One region of the Pokkaliibacter sp. CJK22405 genome, then DNA from elsewhere that is predicted to be linked to it. Evidence: predicted binding sites of a transcription regulator. Region 1 holds the regulator's gene; each other region holds the start of a gene.
The links. The regulator FNR, encoded in region 1, switches genes on or off when oxygen is low (the NO sensors DNR and NnrR bind a similar motif). The targets are predictions, from matches to a motif close to TTGATNTANATCAA.
Positions count from the first base shown of each region.

Region 2: ACKC9G_RS15165 (cytochrome ubiquinol oxidase subunit I) is a predicted target of FNR. The motif match lies at 2,530-2,543, and genes of this name have one in related genera.
Region 3: ACKC9G_RS12965 (cation-translocating P-type ATPase) is a predicted target of FNR. The motif match lies at 3,132-3,145, and genes of this name have one in related genera.

Region 1 is NZ_JBKKHQ010000001.1:419,478-423,852, forward strand. Features, by position in the region: gene rlmM (23S rRNA (cytidine(2498)-2'-O)-methyltransferase RlmM) at 1-144, opposite strand, end outside; gene ACKC9G_RS01910 (alpha/beta fold hydrolase) at 195-812, opposite strand; gene hemN (oxygen-independent coproporphyrinogen III oxidase) at 1,001-2,404, shown strand; gene fnr (fumarate/nitrate reduction transcriptional regulator Fnr) at 2,484-3,260, shown strand; gene ACKC9G_RS01925 (adenine phosphoribosyltransferase) at 3,416-3,958, shown strand; gene ACKC9G_RS01930 (ArsR/SmtB family transcription factor) at 4,214-4,375, shown strand, end outside.
Region 2 is NZ_JBKKHQ010000021.1:47,487-51,861, reverse strand. Features, by position in the region: gene ACKC9G_RS15175 (sigma-54-dependent transcriptional regulator) at 1-450, opposite strand, end outside; gene ACKC9G_RS15170 (ATP-binding protein) at 447-2,375, opposite strand; gene ACKC9G_RS15165 (cytochrome ubiquinol oxidase subunit I) at 2,804-4,249, shown strand; gene cydB (cytochrome d ubiquinol oxidase subunit II) at 4,251-4,375, shown strand, end outside.
Region 3 is NZ_JBKKHQ010000016.1:227,031-231,405, forward strand. Features, by position in the region: gene ACKC9G_RS12960 (hypothetical protein) at 1-126, opposite strand, end outside; gene ACKC9G_RS12965 (cation-translocating P-type ATPase) at 215-3,031, opposite strand; gene ACKC9G_RS12970 (DUF1835 domain-containing protein) at 3,150-4,355, shown strand; gene ACKC9G_RS12975 (hypothetical protein) at 4,337-4,375, opposite strand, start outside.

The DNA.
Region 1 (4,375 bases):
GATAAAGGTGACAAAGCCGGTTTCGCCTTTGAACTTGGGGTAACCATAGATACCGACGGCTGCTGCCCGTTCCTGGATTTCCACGGCGCATTCACGTTCAAATCCGGCGCGACACAATAACAGCAGGTGGTTCAGCTCGGGCATAGTCTCTCTCGGGCCAGCAAAAAAGGGGTATTTTACCTGCTCAGGACGCCTTAAGCGATGGCGGACTGACGCTCAAGCCAGGCCAGTAAGTGCTGGTGCGCCTTTTCGATCATGGCGGCCTGAGTCAATCCGGTTCGCTTGGGTACGTTGAAGTCGTGATCTGCTTCCTCCAACCATTGAATTTCCAGAGCTTTCGCCCACTCTGCCGCTGCCAGTTCTTCCCGGGTGCCAAACTTGTCACGCGTTCCCTGCACAATCAACAGTGGCGCCGCCATGGACTCCAACGGCTCAAGCCGCAGTTTCTCCGGCTTGCCAATGGGATGGAACGGATAGCCTAATGCCACCGCTGCACAGACTGCCGGATGAGACCGTAATGCGGCAGCAACGCGCCCGCCCATTGATTTGCCCACTAAAAGCACGGAGTTCTGTTCAAGCTCATCCAGTCGCTCGCTCACATCAATAAGTAGCTTGTCGAAGCGATCCGGCGGTAGCCGACGCCCTTCAGCCTGCATCCGTTTCATATAGGGGAAATCGTGGGCCTCGTAGCTGAAACCACCTTGTTCGCCCTGCACAGACGCTTGCTGCCACAGCGAAGCAATCTGCTGCAAAAAATCACTGCCATGGCCCGCGCCTGCGCCATGCAGGACAATAACCTGTTTAACCTTCATTCCTGAGTCCTTACTGCGATGGCTCTACTGTCAACCAACGTGATCACTCCGATACGTTAAAAGCACCTACGCCCGAGGTGAAGACCTCACTTTTTCAAGCCAATCTCACCGGAAGTTGATCCAGGTCATCTGGCACGAAGTATGGCTCCTTATAATTTTTGTTGTAGAGCAACATCAGGAGCCAAACTGTGAGCTACGCCCTTAATGAACAGCTTCAGGCTGCCCCCCTTTGGGAGCCTGAACTGATAAAACGCTATGATCGCGCCGGACCAAGGTATACCTCGTACCCCACTGCGGCAGATTTCAAACCTCAAAATGCCGGCAGTCTACTCGGACTGGCCGAGCAGCGCAGCGACCGGTCTAAACCCTTGTCGCTGTATCTGCACGTGCCTTTTTGCAGCAGCATCTGCTATTACTGCGCCTGCAACAAAATCATCACACGTCAGCATCAGCGTGTAAGACCCTTTCTGGACACTCTGTTTCAGGAGCTTTCTTACTATGCTGAGCATTTCGCCAAAGGCCGCACGGTGGAACAGCTGCACTTTGGTGGCGGTACGCCGACGTTTCTGAACGATGCTGAAATCGCGGAAGTGATGGTGTTCCTGCGCAAGAACTTCAACCTCAGCACTTCTGCCGACGCAGACTTCTCCATTGAGATTGATCCGCGCAGTGTCGATATTGCCCGTCTGGGCACACTTCGGGAGCTTGGTTTTAACCGTCTGAGTTTTGGCGTTCAGGATACCAATCTTGTCGTTCAGCAGGCTGTTAATCGTATCCAGCCAACAGCACTTATTGATGAGCAACTGAACGCCGCTCGCGAGCTGGGGTTTCGTTCCATCAACTTTGACCTGATCTACGGCCTGCCCAAGCAAAATCTCATGCTGTTTGGGGAAACCCTCAATACCGTTATCGGACTTCGTCCAGACCGGATCTGCGTCTTTAACTATGCACACCTGCCCGATCGCTTTCGGCCCCAGCGCCATATTAATGATAGCGATCTCCCCAGCCCGGCAGAAAAACTCGACATCCTCGGTCTGAGTATCGAGCGCTTACTGGAGGCAGGTTATCACTACATCGGCATGGATCACTTTGCTCTGCCAGATGACAGCCTCACCAGTGCCCAACAGGATGAGATGCTGCATCGTAATTTTCAGGGCTATACCACCCATGGAAATTGTGACCTGATTGCCTGCGGCCCTTCTGCGATCGGCCAGCTAGGAGATACCTACTTGCAAAATGCCCACGATGTGGATGACTGGAGCGAGAAAGTCCATCGCAAAGGTCACGCAATTACCCGGGGCATAATTCTGAGTGATGATGACATCATGCGCCGCGCGCTGATCAACCAGTTGATCTGTCATTTCCAACTCGACTTCAGCACATTTTCTGAGCAATGGAAGATCCACTTTCACACCGAGTTCGCCCATGAACTCAGTTTGATGAAACCATTCTCAGACGATGGTCTGATTAATCTTACGGACGATGGCTTGTATATCCTGCCTCGGGGGCGTTTACTAATACGCTCGCTTTGTATGTTGTTTGATATTTATCGGCAACCCCAGACAGAGCAACGGTTTTCCCGCATTGTTTGACAGCAGTGGTCGCGGCAAGACACCCGAGCTAACACCGATACATTTGCCATTTGATGGACCCAGTGCAAGGAATACGATCATGGCTGAACGCAGCACCATGGAGCCGATCATTCGCAATATTCGTCAGGCGCATTGCCAACATTGCAGCCTGAATTCTTTATGCCTCCCCCTTTCGCTCAGCTTCACCGATATGGAACGCCTGGATGGCATCATCGATAAAAGTCGCCCTTTAAAGAAAGGTGACCATTTGTTCCGACAGGGTGAAGATTTCAGCTCTGTCTATGCCGTACGCGCCGGTGCCATTAAAACCTATACCGTTACTGACGAAGGCGAGGAGCAGATTACCGGCTTCTATATGCCAAGTGAGCTGATTGGTCTGAGTGGTATTCATGAAAGTGCCTACCCTGTCTCGGCCAAGGTGCTGGAAACAACCACCGTCTGCGAGATCCCGTTTGAAAAGCTGGATTCCCTCTCCGGTCAGCTGCCAGAACTTCGCAAAAACCTGCTGCGCACCATGAGTAAAGAGATCCGGGATGAGCAGCAGATGATGCTGCTACTCAGCAAAAAGAGCGCGGATGAACGGATTGGTACTTTCCTGGTGAGACTGTCACAACGCTTCAAGCTGCGCGGTTTTTCTCCCACCCATTTCCGCCTGCCGATGTCGCGTAATGAAATCGGTAACTATCTGGGATTGGCCGTTGAAACGGTCAGCCGCATTTTCACACGCCTGCAAAAACAGGAAGTGATTGAGGTGGATGGCAAGGACATTCGTGTGATCAACACGTCCGAACTGTATCGGATTGCTGGCGAATGCGAGCACGCAGAAGCCCATTTGATCAACGTGGCAAACGGTTAATCCTGCCCTTCGGGCGATCCTTCCATGGGTCGCCCTCTTCGCCCACACAAGAAATTGCGGTAGTCTGTGAGCTTTGCCGAAGCGAAGGTTTGAGAAGCTGCCGTGGCTGTGATCAAACTTTAACGTTGAAGCCCCACCCGCTCACCAGTCCAAGGATGCTCTCAATGGCCTTTGACGTTGAATATGTAAAATCAGTAATTCGTGCCCTGCCTGACTGGCCTGAGCCCGGTGTTACCTTCCGTGATATCACCCCGATTTTCGCGGACCCCAAAGCCCTTCGCAAAGTGGCGGATGGTTTTATCGAGCGTTATATCAGCTCTGATATCACCCACATTGCCAGTATTGATGCGCGCGGTTTTCTGATCAGCGCGATTCTGGCCCACCAGCTTAACAAGCCGCTGATTCTGGTTCGCAAAAAAGGCAAACTGCCCGGCGAAACCATCAGCGAGTCTTATGATCTTGAGTACGGCTCTGCCACATTGGAGCTACAGACCGATGCCTGCAGTGAAGGCGCTCGCGTACTGCTGTTTGATGATCTGATCGCAACTGGCGGTACGCTGATGGCCGCCTGCAGCCTGATTCATCGCCTCGGCGGTAAAGTCACCGAAGTAGCCAGCATCATTGACTTGCCCGAACTTGGCGGCTCGCAAAAACTGCGTGATGCAGACCTGCCGGTATTCTCGCTGGTCGCCTACTAAGCGAACACGATACCTGTACAGAAAAAGGCATTGCCCATGGGTAATGCCTTTTTTATTGCCAACGAGTTACTGCAACTTGATCAGGATCAATCAATCTTGCCTTTTCCGCAGTCTTCGTTGAGTCCCCTTCGGATATTTTCTAGCATGAAGGGTGAGCAACAGCTCAGCAGCCTTGCCTGCACCAATACCAAGCCCATCGCATCCTGTGGTGCGAAGACCTAATGACGATTGCCCACTGTCTACAGAGGACAAGTTGTGAGCCCTACTGAGAATGCATCGTCTGCGCTACTGCAGCACCCGCCGGAAGATCTGCATCAGGTCAGTGAGGCAGGCGCACGTCTGCTTAAAGCCATCGCCAATAAAAGCCGGTTGCTGATTCTCTTCAAACTGCTGGGGCGTGAGCTTTCGGTTACCGAG
Region 2 (4,375 bases), on a different contig from region 1:
GGAAACGCCCACCAGACGACGATCAAGGCTGTCCTGACGCTGCTGATCATGGCGCAGGCGTGCAACTTCCTGTTCCAGCCGATGCTTGGACAGGGCACGGCGGACGACCACCGCCAGCATGTCAGGGTCAATCGGTTTGGAGAGCAGGTCCCAGGCGCCCTGTCGAATCGCCTCCAGCGCCAGTGAACGGTCGCCATGGCCGGTCAGGATGATGACCGGACGGGAAATAAACTCAGGCACCGCGCTCAGGGTTTCCATCGGGTCAAATGCAGGCGGCAACGCCAGATCCAGCAGCATCAGATCGGCATCAAAGCGCGCCAGCACCTGCCGGGCTTCCGTGAGATCCGAGGCCGTCGCCACCTCATGACCCGCTGCCGTCAGCCAGCGGCTGCAGAGGGCACAAAACGCCGGTTCGTCATCCACCAGCAGGATGCGGGCATGTTGGCTCATAAGGCAGGCTCTCCAGAATCGTGGGCTACGGACCAGGCGTCGGCATCCGCAGGTAAGTGAACTTCAAAGCTGACCGGCCAGCCGAGATCCTCGCGCAGCAGCACCTCACCACCGTGGGCATCGACAATACGGCGGATAATCGCCAGTCCCAGGCCACTGCCGCCGGGGCGCTTCGATACAAAGGGCCGGAACAGGGTGGTTTTCAGGCTCTCGGGCAAGGCCGGGCCGTTATTGTGAACCCGCAACACGCCTGCGTCATTGGCCTCGATCAGCATCCGGCCATCGGTCTGATTACGAATAAAGGCCAGGGCGTTTTCAATCAGGTTGACCAGAATCTGCTGCACCCGGTACGGGTCAGCATAGACACTGGCGCCCGGCGCAATACTGAGGCTCACCCTGACCTGGTGCCAGTGCGTTTGTGCCACCACCGCTTCAATCAGGTTGCCCATCTCGGTCATTTGCGGCTGCAGACGCAGCTGGCCGCTGTAACTCAGCATGTCGGAGATCAGCCGGTCTGCCCGTTGCAGCTGCTGCTGAATATAGTCGCGGCTTTCGGCATCCACGCCCGTCGCCGCCATGGCGATGATATTCAGCGGGTTGCGAAGCTCGTGGGCCATCGCCGCCGACAAACCGCCCAGCTCAACCAGATGCTGCTCGGAAAGGCGCTGGCGCTCAGCTTCCGCACGGCGCAGGGATTGCTCCATCAGCGCACAACTGCTGACCAGCAGGGAGCTGAAGACTTCACCCGCCATGCGGATGGTCGGGCTCTGGTCGTGCCAGTTCTGCTGCTCACACTCCCATTGCCCCTGCACCTGCCGACACACCAGCCGTGGGCGCACACGGCCATCACCCGGCGGATGCTGGATCTGCTGAGGAACACCTTCAATGCACACCTCGATGGTCTGCCCAAGCACCGGCGTGAGCAGCCCACTGGCGATACGGGCCAGATCGCCCCAGTCCGCCGCGGATTTGAGCGCCGTCAGCCAGTGCTCAAGGCGCTCAGAGGAGAGCTTAATACCGGGATAGACCAGCCGTTCGGCGACTGCAGATAGCGCCGGTCGCAGCGCTGCCGCCACCGCCAGTACCAGCAGGGAATACAGCCATAACTGCCACCAGGGCAGCAGCGCCAGGGCTTCCATTCCCAATTGCCCCGCCAGCGCCCCGGCCAGTGCAATCATGCCGAGCACCACCAGGTTCATGCACAGCCACAGGAGCGCCCGGTTAGCCCAGGCATTCACCTCCAGCAGCTGATAGCGCACCACCGAATAGGTCAGCAACACCACGTAGGACGGTAACAACAACAGGGGATAGGGATAGATCTCCAGCCCCAGCGACGGGAATACAAAGCTGGTCGCCAGCAACAGCCCCCAACCGCCGGTGATAAACATCGCGAAGATGGAACGGCGGCGGTTACCCTGATGCCAGCGAAAACCCAGCAGCAGAATGGCGTGGGCCAGAATGCCGATCAGCACTGTGTACGCCAGGTTGAAACTGCCCGCCGGCGTAAACACAAAGAAGCGGTGGAAACCGGCCACCGAGCGCGTGGTGCCCGCGCCCAGCCACCAACTGCTGATCACGACCAGCAGGCTGACCAGATAGATGCCGCCCATTGAAGCCGACAAACGGTCCAGCCAGGGTCGGCGACCACTGCCCTGATTCACATAGCGCAGGGCGAAGTCGAGAAAGCAGGTCGGCATCAGCGGATTGGCCAGCACCAGCGCCACCCCCAGCGTCCGCCAGTCGAGGAAGATCGCGACATGACCGGCGCACCAGAGCGCCATCATCAGACCAAAACCGGCCAGCGCCACTAACTCGCGCTGACCACGTGAGCGCCACACCAGCCAGCCCGCCACCAGCAGGCCGCAACCGCTGGTGAGCAGCATCATCAGTTCAAAAACCAGTGGCAGCATCTCGCCTGTCAGCATGGGGTTACCCTTTTCACTCTCATCCGCACTCGTTCATTCGTGCCAGTAGCGGCATTGTCGCTGCTCGCCACCCTCCACTGTCAACTTTGTTGACACCTTGAGCCATAACGCTGTCCACCTCGTGGACAATCCGCGCCTGCTATCTGCCAAGGAATTGATATGAATCAATGACTTATCGCAACTTGTTGATTTGGCACAACTTTCGCAATCCCTAATATAAGCAGAAAAGACGCCAACCCGACGCCCGGCCTGCTGCTGTCTTTGTAACAAATGATGAGGTGTTCACGATGATGTCGCTGTTTTTCTCTGACTACACTGCTTTTGTGGCTGTCCTGATTCTGGCTGCCCTGCCCGCTGCGACTGTCATGCTTCGTCGTCGTGCAGCCCCTGTGGCTGCTCGTTAATTCGTCTGTTCCCGGAGATCCGCGATGGATGTCGATGCCGCGTTATTATCCCGACTGCAATTTGCCTTCACTGTCAGCTTTCACATCATTTTCCCGGCGATCACTATTGGTCTGGCGACCTTTATCACGATCTGGGAAGGTCTGTGGCTAAAGACCCGTAACCCGGTCTACCTGCAGCTGGCCAAGTTCTGGATCAAGCCTTTCGCCATCACCTTTGGTATGGGCGTGGTCGGCGGCATCGTGCTGTCTTACGAGTTCGGCACCAACTTCTCCAAGTTCACCCACATGGTGGGCTCGGTCATTGGACCACTGATGGCCTATGAAGTGCTGACTGCCTTCTTTCTGGAAGCGGGCTTCCTCGGTGTCATGCTCTTTGGCTGGCAGCGTGTCAGTGAGAAGGTGCACTTTATCTCCACCCTGACCGTGGCCGTTGGCACCTGGATTTCGGCGTTCTGGATCATCGTCGCCAACTCCTGGATGCAAACCCCCGCCGGTTATGAAATCGTCGATGGCGTTTTCCATGTGAAGAGCTGGATGGAAGTGATCTTCAACCCCTCCATGCATTTCCGCTTTTTCCACATGCTGCTGGCCGCCTTCCTGACAGGCACCTTCGTGGTCGCCGGTGTCAGCGCCTGGTTCCTGCTGCGCAAGCGTGATCTGCCCTTTGCCCGCAAGGGTTTCTCCATGGCGCTGTGGGCCGCGCTGGTACTGGCGCCACTGCAGGCCTGGGTCGGCGATGAGCACGGGTTGGTGGTAAAAGAGCATCAGCCTGCCAAACTGGCGGCGATGGAAGGCATCTGGCCTAAGTCAGAATCCCCCGTACCGCTGCTGCTGTTCGCTGTACCGGATGAAAACGCCGAGGAAAACCATTTCGAAATCGGTATTCCGCACCTGGGCAGCCTGATTCTGACCCACAGTTTTGATGGCGCGGTGACAGGCCTTAAAGCCTTCGCCCCGGAAGATCGCCCTCCCGTGAAGTTCGTCTTCTACTCCTTCCGCATCATGGTCGGTCTGGGTGTGCTGATGATTCTGGTGGCGCTGACCGGTGCATTCTTGCGCTACAAGGGCAAACTCTATGAGTTCACCCCGCTACACCGCCTCTGTCTGTTGATGACCCCGGCCGGTGTGATTGCCACCCTGTTCGGCTGGTATGTGGTGGAAGTCGGCCGTCAGCCCTGGATCGTCTACGGTCTGGTGCGCACCATGGATATCGTCTCGCCGCTGCCTGCAGGTCGCGTACTGTTCTCACTGAGCCTGTTCGTGATCACCTACAGCCTGCTGTTCGGCGTGTACATCTACTTTATGCGCAAGCTGATCCGTAAAGGCCCACCGTCTCAGGAAAGCCTGTTGGCGCAACGTGTTGGTGTGGACAGCCCCGGCTATGCCCTGGCACTGGTGAAGCAGATCGATCACGACCACACCCTGGGCGAAGATCCGCATTCCAAACCCAACGCAGAGAAGGAGCACTAAGATGGACTGGAGTCTGCTTTACTTCCTCATTCTGGGCTTCGCCGTACAGATGTACGTGCTGCTGGACGGGTTTGATCTGGGGATCGGTATCCTTTATCCCTGGTTTGAAAGTAACGATGAGCGCGA
Region 3 (4,375 bases), on a different contig from region 1:
GGTGCTGGACTGGGTGGTTAGTCGATCAACGACATTGAGCTGACTGTTTGATGCGCAGCTGCTCAGGCTGAGCACCATGACGGCCCAGCCACAAAAAGACCAAAAAGCTTGCGGACACTTTTTCATCGTGTCTACCCTCCATGTTCCATTATGTTTCCGTTACTGCTCCTTTTTGAAGATAGAACCAGGCTGCCAAATGTGCCAAAAACTTTGATCATCGGAGTTTTGGTCGGTAATGGTGGCGAAACCTGATTCTGATGAGTGCTACGCCCTTGATGCCTTCAACGAAGAAGTAGAGTCCCAACCCTGCCAGTAATACACCTCCCCAATAGCTCAGAGGCAGAGGAGTAGAGCCAAAAAGTGTGTTCAACCAGGGCAGGTAGGTGAAAGCCAGTTGAAGCACAACAATGGCGATGATGCTGATCAGCACTGAAGTATTGCCACGCCAGCTATCCCTGTTGAGGGTTGAGTGCCTGAGCGATCGGCAGCTAATGAGATAAAAGATTTCACCGCTGACCAGTACGTTGATGGCCAGCGTCTGCGAGAGGGCAAGATTGCCCGTTAGCTGATGACTCCAGAGAAAGGCCACCAGACTGGTCACGGCCAGGGCGATGGACACCAGGCTGATACGGCGCAAAAGAAAGCCACTGAGCAATGCTTCCTGCGGCGGTCGTGGCGGTCGCTGAAGCAGGGAGGGGTTGGATTGCTCAAAGGCCAGCGCCAGTGCCAGCGTGATGGCGGTGACCATGTTGACCCAAAGGATCTGCACTGGCGTCATCGGCAGGGCCGTGCCCAGAAGTATCGCCGCGACCATCACCAGTGCCTGTCCGCCATTGGTGGGTAAGACAAACGCCAGGGCTTTTTGCAGATTGCTGTAAACGCTTCGCCCTTCAATAACGGCATCCCGCAAGGTGGCAAAGTGATCATCAGCCAGCACCATTTCCGCCGCCTCTTTTGCCGCTTCCGTGCCTTTCAAGCCCATGGCAATGCCGACGTTGGCACGTTTGAGAGCGGGGGCGTCATTCACGCCATCACCTGTCATTGCCACTATATGCCCCATGGCTTGCAAAGCCTGAATCAGCCGCAGTTTATGGGCAGGGCTAGCCCGGGCAATTACGCAGCGGCTGCCGAGTGCCTGCTGTAAGGCTTCATCAGAGAGAGTGTCGATCTCACTGCCTGTTAAGGGGTGTCCCGCCTGACCCAGATCCAGAGACTGCGCGATGGCAGAGGCCGTATCGGCATGGTCTCCGGTGATCATGATGATGCGAATACCAGCACGGTGGCAGTCCGCCACGGCTTGGGTTACTTCCTCTCTCAGCGGATCACTGATACCCACCAGACCCAGCAATGTCAGATCATGCAGATTGTCCTGTGTTAACGGATGGTGCGCCGGGTGATCCGCAGGCAAGCGCTTTTCGGCGATAGCGAGAACCCGTTGCCCTGAGGCGGCCAGCGTCGCGATACCCTGGCGCCAGTAGGCAAGGTTAACGGCTTCGGCCGAGGAGTGTTGGTTATCCGCAGCGTTATGACGACAAAGCGGCAGAATTTTCTCAGGGGCGCCTTTCACCAGCAGATGAGGTTGCAAGAGCGCTTCCATCGGTGAGTCAGTAAGGGCAGAGCCTTCAACGCCAGAGCGCGGATGATGCAGTGTCGCCATATAGCGGTGTTCAGATTCAAAAGGAATTTCCTGACTACGAGGGTGGTGCTGGCGGCAGTGATCCTGATGCAATCCGGCTTTGGCGGCGAGAGCCAGCAGCGCGCCTTCGGTGGGGTCTCCCTGCAGTTGCCAATCATGGCTATCACTCATATCAAAGCGAGCGTCATTACAGAGGGCCCCTGCCAGTGCAAGGTGCGTAATCTGCCGCTGAATCGCCTCGCTCACCGGCTGGTTATTTAAACTGAAGGCACCTTCTGCCTGATAACCGCTGCCGCTGACCTTGATCATCCCCTCTGGTAGCAGAACGCTTTGCACCGTCATTTCATTGCACGTCAGGGTGCCGGTTTTGTCGGTACAGATAACCGACACTGCACCCAGTGTTTCCACCGCAGGCAGCCGCCGGATAATGGCATTGCGCTTGGCCATACGCTGCACACCCATGGCGAGCGTAATGGTAATGATCGCGGGCAGGCCTTCCGGAATGGCGGCGACGGCGATACCAACGCTCGACATAAAAAGTGTGCCGAGGGGATAACCATGAACCCACCAGCCAAACAGAAAGATCGCGATACTGAGGCTCAGGATAATCCAGGTCAGACGCTGGCCCAGTTGACTCATTTGCGTTGTCAGCGGCGTATTTAATACATCCACATCGCGTAGCAGGGCGCCGATTTGCCCAAGCTCCGTCTGGTCGCCGGTGGCGGTAACCACGGCACGGGCTCGTCCCTGAGTGATCAGCGTACCGGCAAAAAGCAGACAGTGACGTTCGGCAATCGGAGTATCCGCAGCGACTTCCGTGAGAGATTTACTGACACTGGTCGCTTCCCCGGTGAGGGCGCTTTCCTGCGCACGCAGATTAATGCCATGCAGGAGGCGAAGGTCCGCCGGAACCCGATCTCCCGATTCCAGCAGGACAATGTCACCCGGCACCAGTAGCTCTGCGGGCAGGCTTTGACGCTGGCCATCGCGCAGTATGCTTGCCTGCAGTTGCATCAGGGTTTTAAGGGATTGCAGGGCTTCCTCTGCCTTGCCTTCCTGCAGTAATCCGAAGAGTGCATTGATGATCACCACCGCCAGAATCACGCTGCCGTCTATCCAGTGTCCCAGCAGTGCGCTGACGACCGCCGCGGCCAACAGCACATAAATCAGGATATTGCTGAACTGACGCGCCAACCGCAGCAGCCAGCTTTCCTGCGGGGGCGGCGACATCCGGTTCAGGCCATACTTTGCGCGGCGAAGACGTGCTTCCTCTGTGGAAAGACCGGCGTCGCTGCTATTAAGCTGGTGAAGAGCGGCCTCTGCGGAAAGATGGTGCCAGCAGGGCTCGCCCTTATCTGTGAATGACGTTTGTGGCCGGGCGGAATGCGTGGACATGGCCGGCTCCTTTGCGTAGGAATAGGTGTTTCAAGTGTAGTGGAGTTTTCTGTCGATGCTGCGGTGCAGCAGGGACGGTCAGCTTCTGTCTTCCGGTTTCTTGATAACGATCAATCTCATGACGGTAGTGGATCATCGCCAAAGGCTTTTGCAGGATATTGAGCAGCAGTGCCGACGATTGTTGCGTGGTTTCGATCAGGACGATGCCTTGGTCTGGCAGCGTTTCAAGGCGGTTTATCCTGCGTTGGCGGCGGACTTTCAGCCCTCCATGGCTGAGGCGCGTCAGGTGCTGGCGGCTGAGGCGGGTTTTGCTTCCTTCGAGCGCTGGTTAGAGCGGCTACTGGAAAATGGTGGTCTGGATTCTGTGCGTACCCGTCATTTGCGCTGTGGCCACGATATTCAGGTACGGCTGAAAGAAGCGGGTCTTGTGGGAAGTTTTGCCGCGCTCACCGATCCGCTCTGTATTGGTCCGTTAACTCAGGGGCTGACGACGCCATCGCAGTTTATGGATGAGCGGGCGGCCTATATCAGTGAAACCTTCGATCTGGCACTGCCTGCGGCGCGATTGCGTCTGGAAAATGAATATCAGGGATTACTGGATCTGCGTGGCGTGGAGCAGCTGGTGATCTGGTGCGAGCACGATACCTATGATCAGCTCAGTCTGGCGTACTGGCTGTATTTGCTGGCCACAGCGCTGGCGGATCAGCCCTTGCCGCGCATTGAGCTGATTGCCGTGGATCAGGTGCCGGGTGTCGAGGACTTCATCGGCCTGGGGCAGCTTTCTGCGCAGCAGCTTCGCTGGCTCTGGCAGCAATCGCGAAGGCCTCTAACGCTGGTGCAGCTGGAAGCGGGGCGTCAGGCATGGCGAGCATTATGTCAGCCTGAGGCAGAGAGTCTCGCTCAATTGACTCAGCATTGTATCGCCTCACTGCCTCTGCTTGAGCGTGCGCTCAGGCGTCACCTCAAAGAGTTGCCTGCCAGCTTCAATGGTCTTGGATTAACGCAGCATCTGATCCTGCAGGCGCTGATGGATGCAGGCCAGGCGACCGCTTCTGTGCTCTTTAGCCGTTTACAGCAGCTTGAGCCGATGCCTTACCTCGGTGATGCCATGCTTTGGCAGGTGCTTATTCCTCTATGGCAGAGCGGATTGGTGGTCGCAGACCCTGCCGCAGAAATGCGCCTGCATAACTGGCACAGCATGGCTTTAAGTCTCTCGGCGACAGGTCGGCAGGTGTTGGAAGGCGAGGTGGACTATCGCTCGCTCATGAAAACGCCACGCTGGGTGGGCGGCGTCACTATTCTTCCTCAGGGAGAAGGCTCGTAGAAAACGCTGATGCTGGAGGG